2 regions of the Candidatus Pelagibacter sp. HIMB1495 genome follow, and region 1 is predicted to be linked to the other one. Evidence: riboswitches for the same ligand, from Rfam matches in the RefSeq annotation. Region 1 holds a riboswitch; the other holds the start of a gene.

Region 1 (7,695 bases):
AAAACTCTTGGATAACAGAGAAGCTTAATTTTGATATCTGTAGTGTCTATTTTGTTTTGTTCTAAATTTTTTTTTACCCACTCTTCAAGAGAAGATCCGTCCCGTTCACCATGATCCTTTTCATGAAAACTAATTAAATTGAATTTATTCAAAGAAAAGAAGCTTATCTCTTGATCTATTTTTCTTAATTCAGATAAATCAATTAAAAGTGAGAAAACACTATACTTAAAATAATGCTCTTTAGGTTTAAAACGTTTATGGATTACTTTTCCGTTATATATACATGAGTTAGTCATTTAGGTATTTTAGCATTTCAATCGATGATTTTATTCCATCTTCATGAAAACCGTAACCAAAATAACTCCCACAAAAAAGTAAATCTTTTTTATTTTGTAAACTAGATAGCTCTGACTGAGCATCTAATGCTTGTTGATCATAGTAAGGATGAGTAAATTTAACTATTTTAAGTATTTTATTCTGATCTATTTCAAAATATGGATTAAGAGTTAAAAAAATGTCCTGATCGCATTTAAGGTTTTGTAAAAGATTTAACCAATAAGTAATAGAGTTTTTTTCTAAATCTTTATCATTGATCGATGAATTCCATGAAGACCATGCCTTTTTATTTTTTGGCATCGCTCTTTTGTCTGTATGAATATATGCAATATTTTCCTTATAACTAAAATTAGATAAAATTTTTGTCTCTTCATTGGTAGGATTATCAATCAACTTTAAAGCTTGATCAGCGTGAGCTGCTATAACAACTTTATCGTAATCAAAAAATTCACTTTCACCACCATAATATAAATCTAACCCTTTTGATTTTCTTATAATTTTTTTAATTTTATAATTTTTAAAGTATTCACCGCTAATCTTTGAAATTACTTTATTCACATAAGTTCTGCTTCTATTGGTTACAGTGTACCACTGAGGTCTATTTTTTAATTTGAAGAGCCCGTGATTTTGAAAAAATTTTAAAAAGAATGTTATTGGCATCTTGCTAGCTTCATAAGGTGGCATAGACCAGATTGCAGATACCATTGGGATGATATGGTAATCAATAAATGTTTTTGATAGTTTATTTTTTTCTAAATACTCACCTAAAGTAAGTTTTTGATCTGTAACATTTATTTGATCGCTATTTTTATAAAATTTAATGATATCAAAAAACATTTTTAAAAAATTAGGATTAAACAAATTAGATCTATTGGAAAAAATTCCATTTAAACCTTTTCCACAATATTCAAATTTTGTATTTTCTACTGATACTGAAAATGACATGTCACTTTTTTCAATCTGAACATCATTTTCTTTAAAGAAATTAATTAAATTTGGATAGGTTTGAAAATTAAATACAATAAAACCAATATCTACAGATACCTTCTTTTCACCAAAAATTAAATCTATTGTATGAGAATGACCACCAAAATGATCTTCTTTCTCAAAAAGATCTACATGATGTTTTTTTGATAAATAATAAGCAGCACTTAAGCCTGATATACCAGAACCGACTACGGCAATTTTCATTAATAGTTATGCCGCGTCTTCTTTAAACTCATCCATACTTGGACAAGTACAAAAGATATTCTTATCTCCATAAACATTGTCCACTCTTGCAACTGGTGGCCAAAATTTATTTGTTTTTAAGAACTTAGCAGGATAAGCAGCTTGCTCTCTTGAATATTTATGATCCCATTCATCTGATGCAAGCTCTATATCTGTATGAGGAGCGTTCTTAATAGGATTGTCTACTTTATCAAACTCACCAGAATTGATCTTATCTATTTCAGATTTGACATTAATTAAAGTATCACAAAATCTATCAAGCTCAGATAAACTCTCACTCTCTGTTGGCTCTATCATCATAGTTCCCGCAACTGGCCAAGACATTGTTGGTGCATGGAAACCATAATCGATCAATCTTTTAGCGATATCTTCCTCAGTGATACCTGTCTCACTCTTAATTGATCGAATATCTATAATACATTCATGAGCAACATTGCCATTTGAACCTTTGTACAAAATTGGGAAATGATCTTTAAGTCTATGGGCTATATAATTTGCGTTTAATATCGCAACTTGAGTAGCTAGCTTTAAACCTTCAGAACCCATCATTTTAATATACATCCAAGAAATTGATAAAATACTTGAGCTTCCCCAAGGGGCTGCTGAAACTGCACCTATTCCTGTAGCGGGTCCACAATCTTTAACAACTGGATGATTAGGCAAATAAACTTGCAAATGTCTTTTACATGCAATCGGTCCCATTCCTGGTCCGCCACCACCGTGTGGAATACAGAATGTTTTGTGTAAATTTATATGACAAACATCAGGACCAAAATTTCCAGGTCTTGCTATTCCAACAAGTGCATTTAGGTTTGCACCATCCATGTAAACTTGACCACCATGTTTATGTATCAGTTCACAAATATCTGTGATTTTTTCTTCAAACACACCGTGAGTAGAAGGGTATGTAACCATTAATGCTCCAAGATTTTCAGAATGCATTTCTGCTTTTTTCTTTAAATCTTCAAAATCAACATTTCCTTCTTTATCACAATCAACAACGACAACTTTCATCCCAACCATTTGGGCACTGGCAGGATTTGTTCCATGTGCTGAACTTGGAATTAAACATATATTTCTATTTTCTTCGCCTCTATCTAAATGGTATTTTCTAATTACCATTAAGCCAGCATATTCTCCTTGAGCACCTGCATTCGGTTGAAGTGAAACACCAGAAAAACCTGTAATTGATCTTAACCAATTTTTAAGATCAGTGAATAAAGCTCTATACCCTTCCATCTGCTCTACTGGTACAAACGGATGAGGCTCAGCTAACTCTCTCCATGAAATTGGTATCATTTCTGCAGTTGCATTTAATTTCATAGTACATGAGCCAAGTGCAATCATAGTTCTATTAAGAGCTATGTCTTTATCTTCTAATTTTTTTAAATATCTAAGCATCTCTGTTTCTGAATGATATGAATTGAAAACAGGATGTTCTAAATATTTGGAAGTTCTTAATAAATTTTTTGGTAAATTAGGTAAACTCACTGTTGGATCTTCTTTTTTAATCGATTCAGCTGCGTTAAAAATTTTCAACAATTGATTTACTCTATAAACATTTTTCTTTTCATCAAAAGAAACAGCCAACATTTCAGAATTTACTCTTCTAATGTTTACTTTTTGATCTAAAGCATTTTTATAGATTTGATCAGTTTTATCTTTTGTTACAATTGTAACTGTATCAAAGAAATGATCTGAATAAATTTCATATCCAGATTGTTTTAATTTATCTGCAAAATTTTTAGCTAATTGGGAAACTCTTTCTGCAATAGTTTTTATTCCATCTGGTCCGTGGTAAATAGCGTATGCAGCTGAAACAATTGCTAACAACGCTTGAGCAGTACAAATATTACTTGTCGCTTTATCTCTTCTAATATGTTGCTCTCTTGTTTGAAGTGATAATCTGTAAGCTTTATTTCCATGTCTATCAACAGACACACCAATAATTCTTCCTGGCATTGATCTTTTAAACTCATCTTTAGTTGCAAAGAAAGCTGCATGAGGTCCGCCATAACCCATTGGTATTCCAAACCTTTGTGAACTTCCAACTGCAATATCAGCACCTAATTCTCTTGGTGTTTTAAGTAGCGCTAAAGCTAATAAATCAGAAACTAATACGGCTTTTCCATTTTTTTTATGGATTTTACTAATGGCTTCACTTGGATCTTTAATGTCTCCTAAAGTTCCAGGGTATTGAAGAATTCCACAAACTAAATCCTCTTTAAGTTGATCCAATACTTTATCTTCATTACCAACAAGTACTTTTAATCCCATTGGTTCTGCTCTTGTTTGAATTACATCAATTGTTTGAGGATGACAATTTTCTGATACAAAAACTAAATTACTATCCTTTTTATTTAACCTGTGACTTAATCCCATAGCTTCTGCAGCTGCCGTTCCTTCATCAAGCAAAGATGCGTTTGCAATATCCATACCTGTGAAATCAACAATCATTTGTTGGAAGTTTAGAAGCATTTCCAATCTTCCTTGTGCTACTTCAGGCTGATAAGGAGTATAAGATGTATACCAACCTGGATTTTCTAGAATATTTCTTAAAATTACATATGGAGTGTAAGTTCCATAGTAACCCATACCAATAAAATTTGAATAAATTTGATTTTTTTTTGAAATTGCTTTCAATTTTCTTAATGCTTCATACTCGGAATTAGACTCTCCTATATTTAATCCATCTTTCAATTGTATCTTTTCTGGAACTGTACTTTTTATTAAATCGTCTAATGAATTATAATTAAGCTCCTTCAGCATTTTATTTTGATCTTCTTCTGAAGGCCCAATGTGTCTTTTTAAAAAGTCTTTTTGTGAGTTATGTAACATTAGCTAGCACTCTCCTTTGCAAATTTATCGTATTCTTCTTTGTTCATTAAGCTATCCATTTCTGAACTATCTTTTAATTTAAGTTTAAAAAACCAAGCTGATCCCTCAGGGTCTTCATTAATTTTTGCAGGATCATCTACTATAGCTTGGTTAGTATCTACTACTTCACCACTTACTGGAGTATAAACATCACTTGCAGCTTTAGTGGACTCAACTACTCCTGCTGTGCCATCTTTTTCAACGCTTGAACCTTTTTCAGGTAACTCAGCAAAAACAATATCTCCCAACATTTCTGTTGCATGTTTTGTAATTCCAATGGTGGCAACATCGCCCTCTACTGTAATCCACTCATGCTCTTTTGAAAATTTAACTTCACTCATTAGTTTACTCCTTTCACGTAACTTTTTTTAAAAAATGGTAACCCGCAAACACTTGCAGGATGTTTTTTTCCTCTTACTTCTAGTAAAATTTTTGTATCAACCTTGGAAAACTCTTTATCTATGTAGCCCATTGCTATTGGACCATTTACACTTGGGCCATAAGTTCCGCTTGTAACCTCACCAATAAGTTTTTCTGACTCATCAAATATTTTAGTTTTTTCTCTTGCAATCAATCTTCCTTCTGGCTTAATCCCAATTCTAATTTTAGAAGTACCTTCTTGTATTTCTTTCATAATTTTATCAGAACCAACAAATCCACCAATTGAAATTCTCTCTTTAGAAAGCGCCCACTTTAAGTTTGCTTCAATTGGTGTTTTTTCAGTATCAAGTTCATGTCCATATAAGCACAATCCAGCCTCTAATCTCAAGGTATCTCTTGCCCCAAGTCCTATAAGTTGTGCTCCTTTTTCCATCAAATTCTGAGTAAATCCTTCAGCTAAATCGTTATTAATAGATACTTCAAAACCATCCTCTCCAGTATAACCAGACCTTGTAACAAAAGCTTTTTGATCTTTATAATCAAACCAGTTCCCTGTCATAAAATTAAGTTTTTCAACACCCTCTATTGTATTGTTTAAAATCTCAACTGACTTTGGGCCTTGAATTGCAATTAATGATCGTTGATCATCAAGAACCATCTCATATTTGTTTTTCAGTAAATTTGATAAAATTTTAAAATCATTCTCTTTGCAAGCTGCATTTAAAATAATTAAATACCCTTTTTCAATTTTAGTGATTATCAAATCATCATGAATTCCAGCACTATCGTTCATTAAAAAACTATATTTAGAACAGTTTTGTTTCAAATTTTTTAAATCAAGTGGAAAAATTTTTTCAAGATCAGCAGTTAAGTCATCTCCACCATGAATAAATAATTGACCCATATGAGACACATCAAAAATACCTGCATTTGATCTTGTAAATTTATGTTCTTCAACAATACCTTTGCTGTATTGTATGGGCATTTCATATCCAGCAAATTCTACAAATTTAGCTTGGTTATTTTGATGAAGTTTGTTTAAAGATGTTTTTTTTCCCATACTAACTCTGTCGTACCCATCTGTATTTTTGCCTGAGAGTTTTACTCCTTCGGCGAGAACTCAATCTCTTTCCAGAGTTAATATAATACGGTCCTTTTACCTGAGAGTTTCCTGGGCGGTTGCTCCTTCGGTGTCACAAAGTTTGTGATCTCTCCCGTTAACAAATATTCTAATAAATACTGTTTAATGTCAAATGTTATTAGATCGCTTTTTTTTCTGATGTATATAAATTGTAAAATTGAAGTAAAACTGCAAAAATAACTATTGATCCTCCAATTATCACTATGAAAGGCGGTTGTTCATTTATAAACAGCCACGCCCATAAAGGACCTAGTACTGCTTCTGTTAGCATTATGATTCCAACCATTGCTGATGGTGTTCGTTGAGCACCAATAGTAATAAATATAAAACCTAATCCTAATTGTAAAAACCCAGCTAAAAATCCTAAAAAAATATCATTAGGAGATATCATTATTTTTTCTGACATTAGGAAACCTATTAACAACGCAAAAACACCTGCAACAAATTGAGCAGGAACCATATCAACGGTTGGATATTTTCTTACGACCAAAATTAATGTAGCAAATGATATTGGCATTATGAAAGCTGCAATATTTCCAGACATTTGACCTGGAGATAAAGAGCTTCCAACCATTAGAAGTATTCCTGAAATTGCAAGAATTATTGAAGTCAGAGTAATTGCTGAAATTTTTTCTTTTAAAAAAAAATAACCAAATATTGCTAGGAAGATTGTTTGTGTTTGAATAATAAAATTAGCATTAGCAACTGTTGTGTTATACATCGCAAATACATAACCACTAAAACCGAGTGATAAAATAAATCCACCAAAGAAACCAGGAAATCCTAAATTATAAAAGGATTTAAATACCTGTTTTTTATAAGTTAAAGCTAAGTACAAGCTAATAACAATTAGGAAAAATACTGTTCTCCAAAATAATATTTGCCAAAGAGTTGCTCCTTCAAATGACTTAACGATCAAACCTCCAAAACTGAGACTACACGCACCTAAGAAAATTAAAAAAGGTCCTGGAAGTTTTCTAACAATATTCATTATATTTGATTGAGTAAGTTGTGAGTATCCATCTCATACAATTTAAATAAAGTTTCTGCATCAGATAAATTTATCTCTTTAAATTTGATTTTTGAGCCAGGTGATATTTGTACTAACCGATCATAATCAACACTAGCTACCACACCAATTTTTGGGTATCCTCCAATAGTGCCATGGTCTGAAAGCATAATAATTGGATTTCCATCTGCTGGTACTTGGATGACTCCTTTTAACAAACCTTCTGATTTAATATTGGTATTTACAATATTTTCAATTTTTGGACCTTCTAATCTCATTCCCATTCTATCTGAAAGTTTTGATACAGAAAATTCTTTTTCAAAAAATATCTTTTTTCCTTCATCAGAAAAGTAATCAAAATTTGGTCCTTTTATTACTCTAATATTTTCAACTTTAGAATTTATATAGTTAGTCTTTTTTTTACTTTGATCTGAATTAATGTTTAAAATATTTATTTTTTGACCATTCTTTAATTTTTTTCCATTATTTGATCCAATATTTGCCTTGGTATTTATCGAACAACTATTCCATTGAAATTTTAAATCTAATTCTCCACCAACTGCTAAATAGCCATAAACTGATTTATTTGTTGAGATAAGATTTATTTCATCTCCACTTTCAATTTGATAAGTCTCATAACAATTACAATCAATTTCTATACCGCTTTTAATAATTTTAAAAACCACATCACCTGTAACTGCAATATTAATTTTATCTCCAG
Region 2 (7,695 bases), 540 kb from region 1:
TGAGGAAAGAGTAAATCCAAAACCACAAGCCAAAAAAATGGGAAGAAATGAACCTTGCTTCTGTGGATCAGGCAAGAAGTTTAAACATTGCCATGGAGCTTTGTAATTCTTAAAAAAGAAAAAATAAAGAAGCTAAAAATAATAAACCTATACCAATACCAAATAATAATTTTTTTGATTTGAAAATGTTATCAAAATTATTTTTCTTAATGGTCAAATTACTTAAATCTTCTACATTGCTCATAAAACCATCATTTCTTCCAATTTTTAAAAATTTATTTTTTCTTTCATTCATTATATCTTCTGACGTCATTTCTTTGTATTGATCTAAATTTGTAGAAATAGATTTTCTAACGTTATCAAGCATCAGGTCTCTATCCCTGTGAGCACCACCTAAAGGTTCTGGGATTATTTCATCAATAACTTTTAATTTTAATAAATCTTTTGCGGAAAGCTTCATTGCTTTTGCTGCATCAAGCATTTTTTTTGGATCTCTCCATAATATAGTTGCACAGCCTTCAGGAGATATAACTGAATAAATAGCATTTTCTAGCATTATAACTTTGTTAGACGATGCTAATGCAATAGCACCACCTGATCCACCTTCACCTATAATTATTGCGATAGTTGGCACCTTAAGTTCCATGCAACATTCAATTGATTTTGCTATTGCCTCAGCTTGACCTCTTTCCTCTGCACCAACACCAGGATAAGCACCTGGCGTGTCTATAAAAGTGATAATTGGAATTTTAAATTTATTTGCTAAATTCATTAATCGAATAGTTTTTCTGTAACCCTCAGGTCGCATCATCCCAAAATTTCTTTGAATTCTACTATCCAAATCTTCACCCTTTTCTTGACCAATTACTAAAACTGACTGACCATTAAATTTTGCAAAACCTGTAAGTACAGATTTATCTTCACCATAATAACGGTCTCCAGATAGAGAAATAAAATCTTCGAATAAATTATCTATGAAAAATTTAGACTTTGGTCTGTCTTCATGTCTTGCAACCATGGTGGTTTGCCATGGATCTAGGTTTGAATATATATCATTTAATTTTTGATCTAACTCAACTTGTGTTTTTGAAATTTTTTGCGTATCTACTTCTGACAATCCCTCTTGATTGTAGGGATCTTTTAATTTTTCCAATTCTGTCTCTAAATCTTTAATCTCAGTTTCAAAATTAAGATAATTTTTCATAATATGGTTATAGCGGATGGTTAATTCATAAAAAAGGCAATAAAATGATATTTAATTTAAAGTGTAATTGTTATTAATTGACTCTTTTCTAGAAGAAGATACATATTTTGGTATCGGGAGAGACTAATAGATTTAGCACCGAAGGAGCAACCACCCCGGAAACTCTCAGGTAAAAAGGACCGATAGTTGCATAACACTCTGGAAAGAGAATTAATTCCGCCGAAGGAGCAAAACTCTCAGGCAAAAATACAGATGGGGTAATTTAGGTGATATGCAAGAAAAATATATAAATATAAATACTTTAAAAGTATCTGAAAAACTTTCTCAATTTATTAGCGATGAGCTATTAAAAGAAACAGATCTATCTGTTGATAATTTTTGGTCAGGGTTTGAGAAAACAGTCTATGAATTAGCACCTAAAAATAAAGAATTAATGAAATTTAGAGAAGACTTACAAAAACAAATAGGCAATTGGCATATAAAAAATAAGGGAAATGAATTTAATTTGTCAGATTATAAAAAATTTTTAAAAGAAATTGGTTATTTGAAAGAAGAAGGTGACGATTTTGAAATATCAACTCAAAATGTTGATGAGGAAATAACAAGTATCGCTGGACCTCAACTTGTTGTACCAGTCATGAATGCGAGATATGCATTAAATGCTGCTAATGCTAGATGGATGAGCTTATACGATAGTCTGTATGGAACAGATGTAATTGAACAATCAGAAGATAGTGTATCTGAAAGATACGACCCATTAAGAGGTGAAATGGTAATAAAATATGGAAGAGATTTTTTAGATAAATATTTTCCATTAGCAGGATTGAGTTGGCAAAAAATTACAAGTTTTGCTGTTAAGTATGGAAAATTTAAAGCTTTAAAAGGTGCTGATATTTATGATTTAGTAGATGAGAATAAGTTTATTGGCCATAGGGGTGAAGCTGACAACCCGTCTGCTATAATTTTAAAAAATAACAATTTACATATAGAAATTTTAAAAGACTCAAGAGCTTTTGCAGCTCAACAAGATCATGCTGGGATTAGTGACATAATTTTAGAATCTGCGGTGTCAACTATATGCGATAACGAAGATAGTGTAGCTGCTGTAGATGCAGAAGATAAAATTGTTTGTTACAGAAATTGGCTAGGTCTGATGAAAGGTGATCTAAAATCAAAATTTGAAAAAGAAGGAAAATTATTTGAAAGAAAACTTAATCCTAATAGAAGCTATATTTCAAAAGATGGAAAAGGTTTAAAGCTTCATGGAAGAAGTTTACTGCTAGTTAGAAACGTTGGTCACTTAATGACTAATCCATCAATAATTTTAAAAGATGGTAGTGAAGTTCCAGAAGGAATAATGGATGCATTCATTACTACAGCTGCAGCCCTTCATGATATTAAGAAAAAAACTAATTCAAGAACTGGTTCTATTTATATCGTGAAACCAAAAATGCATGGACCAGATGAAACTGCATTTACTGATTTGCTTTTCTCAAAAGTTGAAGAAGTTTTAGGTTTACCAAAATATACCTGCAAGATTGGAATAATGGATGAAGAAAGAAGAACTTCAGCTAATTTAAAAGAGTGCATTAGATCGTTGAAAAATAGAGTTTTCTTTATAAATACAGGTTTTCTAGACAGAACTGGTGATGAAATGCACACCTCCATGGAAGCTGGTCCAATGATTAAAAAAGGTGACATGAAAACTTCAAAATGGATTACAGCCTATGAAAACAACAATGTTGATATTGGTTTAAAATGTGGATTTTCTGGAAAAGCTCAAATTGGAAAAGGAATGTGGGCAATGCCTGATAAAATGAAAGATATGATGGAGCAAAAAACTGGACATTTAAAAGCAGGTGCAAATTGTGCATGGGTTCCATCTCCAACTGCTGCGGCTTTGCATTCGCTACATTATCATCAAATAAATATTTTTGATGAACAACAAAAAATTAAAAATAGAGAACAAGCAAAGCTTGATGATCTTTTAACAATACCTACTGCTGATAGACCAAATTGGTCTGTAGATGAAATTAATAAAGAAATTTCTAACTCAGCTCAAACTTTATTAGGTTATGTTGTAAGATGGATCGATCAAGGAGTTGGGTGCTCCAAAGTACCAGATATAAATAACGTAGGTTTGATGGAAGATAGAGCTACACTTAGAATTTCATCACAACATATTGCAAATTGGATACATCACGGAATTACAACAAAAATTCAAGTTGTAGAAATTCTTAAAGACATGGCTAAAATTGTAGATGATCAAAATAAAAATGACACTAATTACGTAAGAATGAGTGAAAACTTTGAAAATTCAATTGCATTTCAAACTGCTTGTGATTTGGTATTTAAAGGAAAAGAACAACCATCTGGTTATACTGAACCTTTACTGCATTTAAATAGACTTACTAAAAAGTCTAATCTGAATTAGAAACCAAGTTAGACCGATTTTTAAAAGCAGAAAATAAAGTCCCGTCGTCTAAACTTTCAATTTCACCACCTACAGGTAACCCCTGTGCAAGTTTTGTAATTTTTACATTAGAATTTTTTAGGCTATCTTGAATGTAGTAAGCAGTAGTTTGACCTTCAACAGTTGCACTTGTGGCTAATATAACTTCTTCAATTTTATCTCGATTAACTCTCTCAACCAGCGAATTTACAAGTAAATCTTCTTTTCTTTGACCTACTGATGAAATGGTGCCTCCAAGAATATGAAAATACCCTTGATAAATATTTGAATTTTCAATCGACCATTGATCAGCAATGTCTTCTACAACACAAATCTTTGAATATTTATTTTTTGTATTTTCACAATTTATACATCCAACTGAAATTGATTTAAGTGAGCCACAAGAATTACATCTGGTTACATTTTTATAAACTTGAGCCAATGTGTTTGCCATTGGTTTTACTAATTCATCACGGTTGTTAATGAGTTTTAAAACAATCCTTTTGGCAGATTTTGGTCCTAAACCTGGAAGCTTTGAAATTAATTTTATTAATTCCTCAATCTCGTTAATATTTTGCATCTACTATAGTGGCCACTTAAAACCAGGTATTCCAAATCCACCTGTAGCTTTTGATATCTCTTCTGATGTTTTCGACTTTAATTGTGATTTAGCGTTATTATGCGCAGCTACAATTAAATCTTCTATTATTGATTTGTCTTCTTTCATTATTTCATCTGATAGTTTAATTGATTGCATTTCACCTTCTCCATCCAAGACTATTTTTGCTGAATTTGAGCCAGAAACTCCCTCTACTCTAATCTCCTTAATTTTTTGCTGACTCTCTTTCATTTTTGCTTCAAGTTCTTTTGCTTTATCTAATATTTTATTAAAATCAGTCATTATCTTTATCCTCCTTAGTTATCGATTTAACATCTACCAGTTCTGCATCAGGAAAATTTTCCATAAAGCTTTTATAAATTTCAGTTTGTTTAGCTTTTTCAATTAATATTTTTTTTTCATTTTCTTTCTTTTCTCTAATTGAGAGATCTCCCTTTGATTTACTAAGTGTGATAATCCATCTTTCTTTTGTCCATTCAAAAAGCTTTGTGGAAAGATCCTTTACAAAATCTTTATCAAGGCTGTCATTAAATGAAATCTCAATCCTATTTTTTTCAAATTTAACCAAATTGACATTTTTCTCTAATTCAAATTTAAGTTTTAATTCTCTTTTACTTGTACAAGTGGCAATCAATTCATCAAAAGAATTAATTTGAGTTTTAATTTCTGCTTTAACTTCAGTTTGTATTTCAGGATTCTTTTTTTCTTCTTGAGAAATATTTTTTATTTGGTCAATAATTTTAGTCTCTGTTTTTATTTCAATTTTGCTAGTTGAATTTTCTTCTTTGGGTTTAGTATCTATTTGTTTAACTTGTTTTACAGAGCTTAAGTGCATTAATCTAATCAAAAACATCTCAATTGATAAATGTTGATTTGATACAATATCTAATTCTTCTAACGACTTGATAGAAAATTGCCAAAACAAAATTAATACATCTGGTTGGATTTGATTAGAAATATTTTTTATTTTGTTAAATTCTTCATCATTGAGAGAAAAATTTGTGCTTTCTAAAGTTAAAGAATTTATATTTTTAAAGTAATATAACAGTTCTAAAAAATCATTTAAAAATATTTTTGGTTCAACTCCCTGATCATATATTTTTCTATAAATATTTATTACTTTTTCTTCTTCTCCTCTTAATATCAATTCAAATAAATCAATTAATTGTGATTTATCAAAATAACCAAAAATCTTTTGAGCAGAATTTAAATCTAGTTCTTTATCATTATCTAAACTCAATAACGCTCTATCTAATAGAGATAATGCATCTCTTACTGAACCCTCTGATATTTTTACAATTAATTTTAGAGCGTCATCCGTAACTTTTCCATTTTCTTTATCTTTAATTTTTTTTACAAAATCTAACAATTCAGATGATTTAATCCTTGAAAGATCAAAACGCTGACACCTTGAAACGACTGTTATAGGAATCTTTTTTATTTCTGTTGTGGCAAATATAAATTTTAAATAAGAAGGTGGTTCTTCCAATGTTTTTAGTAAAGCATTAAAAGCTTGTTTACTTAACATATGAACTTCATCTATTATAAATATTTTGTACTTTGCTGAAGTAGGCCCGTATCTGGAGAACTCAATTAGATCTCTAACATCATCAACTCCTGTCTTGCTAGCTGCATCCATTTCAAGTACATCAATGTGATTTGAATTTGCAATCGACTGGCAATTTTCACACAAATTATCAATGCACATTTTTTCAATACCATTTGAGCAATTCAAGGCTTTTGCTACAATTCTTGCCGTTGTAGTTTTTCCAATCCCTCTAATTCCGGTAAACAAATATGCATTAGGTACTTTGTCAGCTTTTATTGAGTTTATAATTGTTTCAGCAACAACTTCTTGACCAATAAGATCATCAAATATTTGAGGTCTATATTTGAGAGCTAGTACTTTTGAGTTATTTTTCATAAATTTTTTAAGGAGACTAGAACCTGAATAACTGTCTCTACGACTGCTTCCGTTAAGATCTGGTCGGGTTCAAGCAGCATCCACCTCTAGCCTCCAGGTCTATTATAGCAGTTAAAATTTCTAATCTACAAGAAAAGATTATTGTTTTTTTTGTCTCAAACTATCGGCTTCAAAAACACCTAGGACGTGAAAATCCTCACAATGTAAGCCTAGCTCCTCAAGAGATTTTTGAACCTTTGGATCTTCAATATGTCCATCTAAATCACATAAGAAAAAATAAGAGTCGAAAGAATTTTTTTCAGGGTAACTTTGAAGCTTAGTAAGATTTACTCCATTGATAGCAAATCCTCCAAGCGATTGATAGAGAGCTGCAGGTTTACTTTTAAGTTTAAATAAAAATGAAGTTATACACTTTTTGTTTCCAAACTCAGGTTGAGATATATTTTTTCCCATAACAAGAAATCGTGTTAAATTTCCACTCTCGTTTTCTATATTTTTTTTAATTACATCAAGATTATAAATTTCAGCACTTAGAGATGATGCTATTGCTGCCTGTTTTTTGTCTTTTGTTTTAGAAATCATTTCGGCTGATCCAGCTGTATCTGCTCTTATATGTTCAGCAATATTATTTGCTTTTATGAAATTTGAACATTGCGATAAACCTTGTGCATGAGAATAAACTTCTTTTATATCAGACAGTTTAGCTCCTCGCTGACCTAATAAATTATGTTCAATTTTTTGAAAGTGCTCTTGGTAAATATTCAACCTATGTTTAAAGATTAAATATTCAATTCCTATATTTCCTGTAATTCTATTAGACTCTGGAATTATTATTCTACAATCAGGTTCTTCAGAAGCTTTATTAAAACAATCATCAAAAGTTTTACAAGGTAAAATTTCAGCATCAGGGTCGATTGATAATGCTGCTAAATGAGAATAAGCTCCAAATGTTCCTTGAAAATATATTTTACCCATCAGGACTTATATTCTATTATTTTTTTTAAGGCCAGATAATCTTCCTCTGTATCAACTCCTATAGGGGCTTTGTTTGCTAGAGCAACATTTATATTTATATTATTATCTAAAGCCCTAAGTTGTTCTAATTTATTTTCAATTTCATTTTTTGATTGTGGTAATTCAACAAAGTTTTTAAGAATTTCAGATGAATAACAGTAAATTCCAATATGGTGATAAATATTTGAGGTATCTTCAGATTTCCTTAAAAATATTTTTGCTTTAGAAAACGGGTCATCTTCTAAATTATTTTCTGTAATAACTTTAACTATATTCTCATTTGCTAAATCTGATTTATTCTCAATTTTAGCTGCAAGGGTTCCTATTTTTGCTTTATGATCTATCATCATTTGGTTTAGATTTGCAATATCCTGAATATTTATTGCTGGCTCGTCACCCTGTAGATTCATTATAAAATCAACATTATCTAAGTTAAGTTTTTGATAAGCCTCATATATTCGGTCTGTACCAGTTTTATGTTT

What was found. Region 1 has a riboswitch for glycine ahead of gcvT (glycine cleavage system aminomethyltransferase GcvT). Riboswitches for the same ligand answer to the same signal wherever they lie in the genome.
Region 2: linked by a shared signal. The riboswitch ahead of ACTTAW_RS00255 (malate synthase G) and the one ahead of gcvT (glycine cleavage system aminomethyltransferase GcvT) in region 1 are both predicted to bind glycine.

What each region holds. Positions count from the first base shown of each region.
Region 1 covers NZ_JBNAIQ010000001.1:594,168-601,862, reverse strand. The annotation lists gene ACTTAW_RS03115 (DUF1365 domain-containing protein) at 1-296, opposite strand, end outside; gene ACTTAW_RS03110 (NAD(P)/FAD-dependent oxidoreductase) at 289-1,527, opposite strand; gene gcvP (aminomethyl-transferring glycine dehydrogenase) at 1,534-4,404, opposite strand; gene gcvH (glycine cleavage system protein GcvH) at 4,404-4,784, opposite strand; gene gcvT (glycine cleavage system aminomethyltransferase GcvT) at 4,784-5,884, opposite strand; glycine riboswitch at 5,963-6,052, opposite strand; gene ACTTAW_RS03090 (DMT family transporter) at 6,084-6,956, opposite strand; gene ACTTAW_RS03085 (biotin-dependent carboxyltransferase family protein) at 6,956-7,695, opposite strand, start outside.
Region 2 covers NZ_JBNAIQ010000001.1:50,401-58,095, forward strand. The annotation lists gene secA (preprotein translocase subunit SecA) at 1-106, shown strand, start outside; gene ACTTAW_RS00250 (acetyl-CoA carboxylase carboxyltransferase subunit alpha) at 110-1,204, opposite strand; glycine riboswitch at 1,309-1,396, shown strand; gene ACTTAW_RS00255 (malate synthase G) at 1,476-3,638, shown strand; gene recR (recombination mediator RecR) at 3,625-4,236, opposite strand; gene ACTTAW_RS00265 (YbaB/EbfC family nucleoid-associated protein) at 4,240-4,557, opposite strand; gene dnaX (DNA polymerase III subunit gamma/tau) at 4,550-6,199, opposite strand; gene ACTTAW_RS00275 (prephenate dehydratase domain-containing protein) at 6,338-7,174, opposite strand; gene kdsB (3-deoxy-manno-octulosonate cytidylyltransferase) at 7,174-7,695, opposite strand, start outside.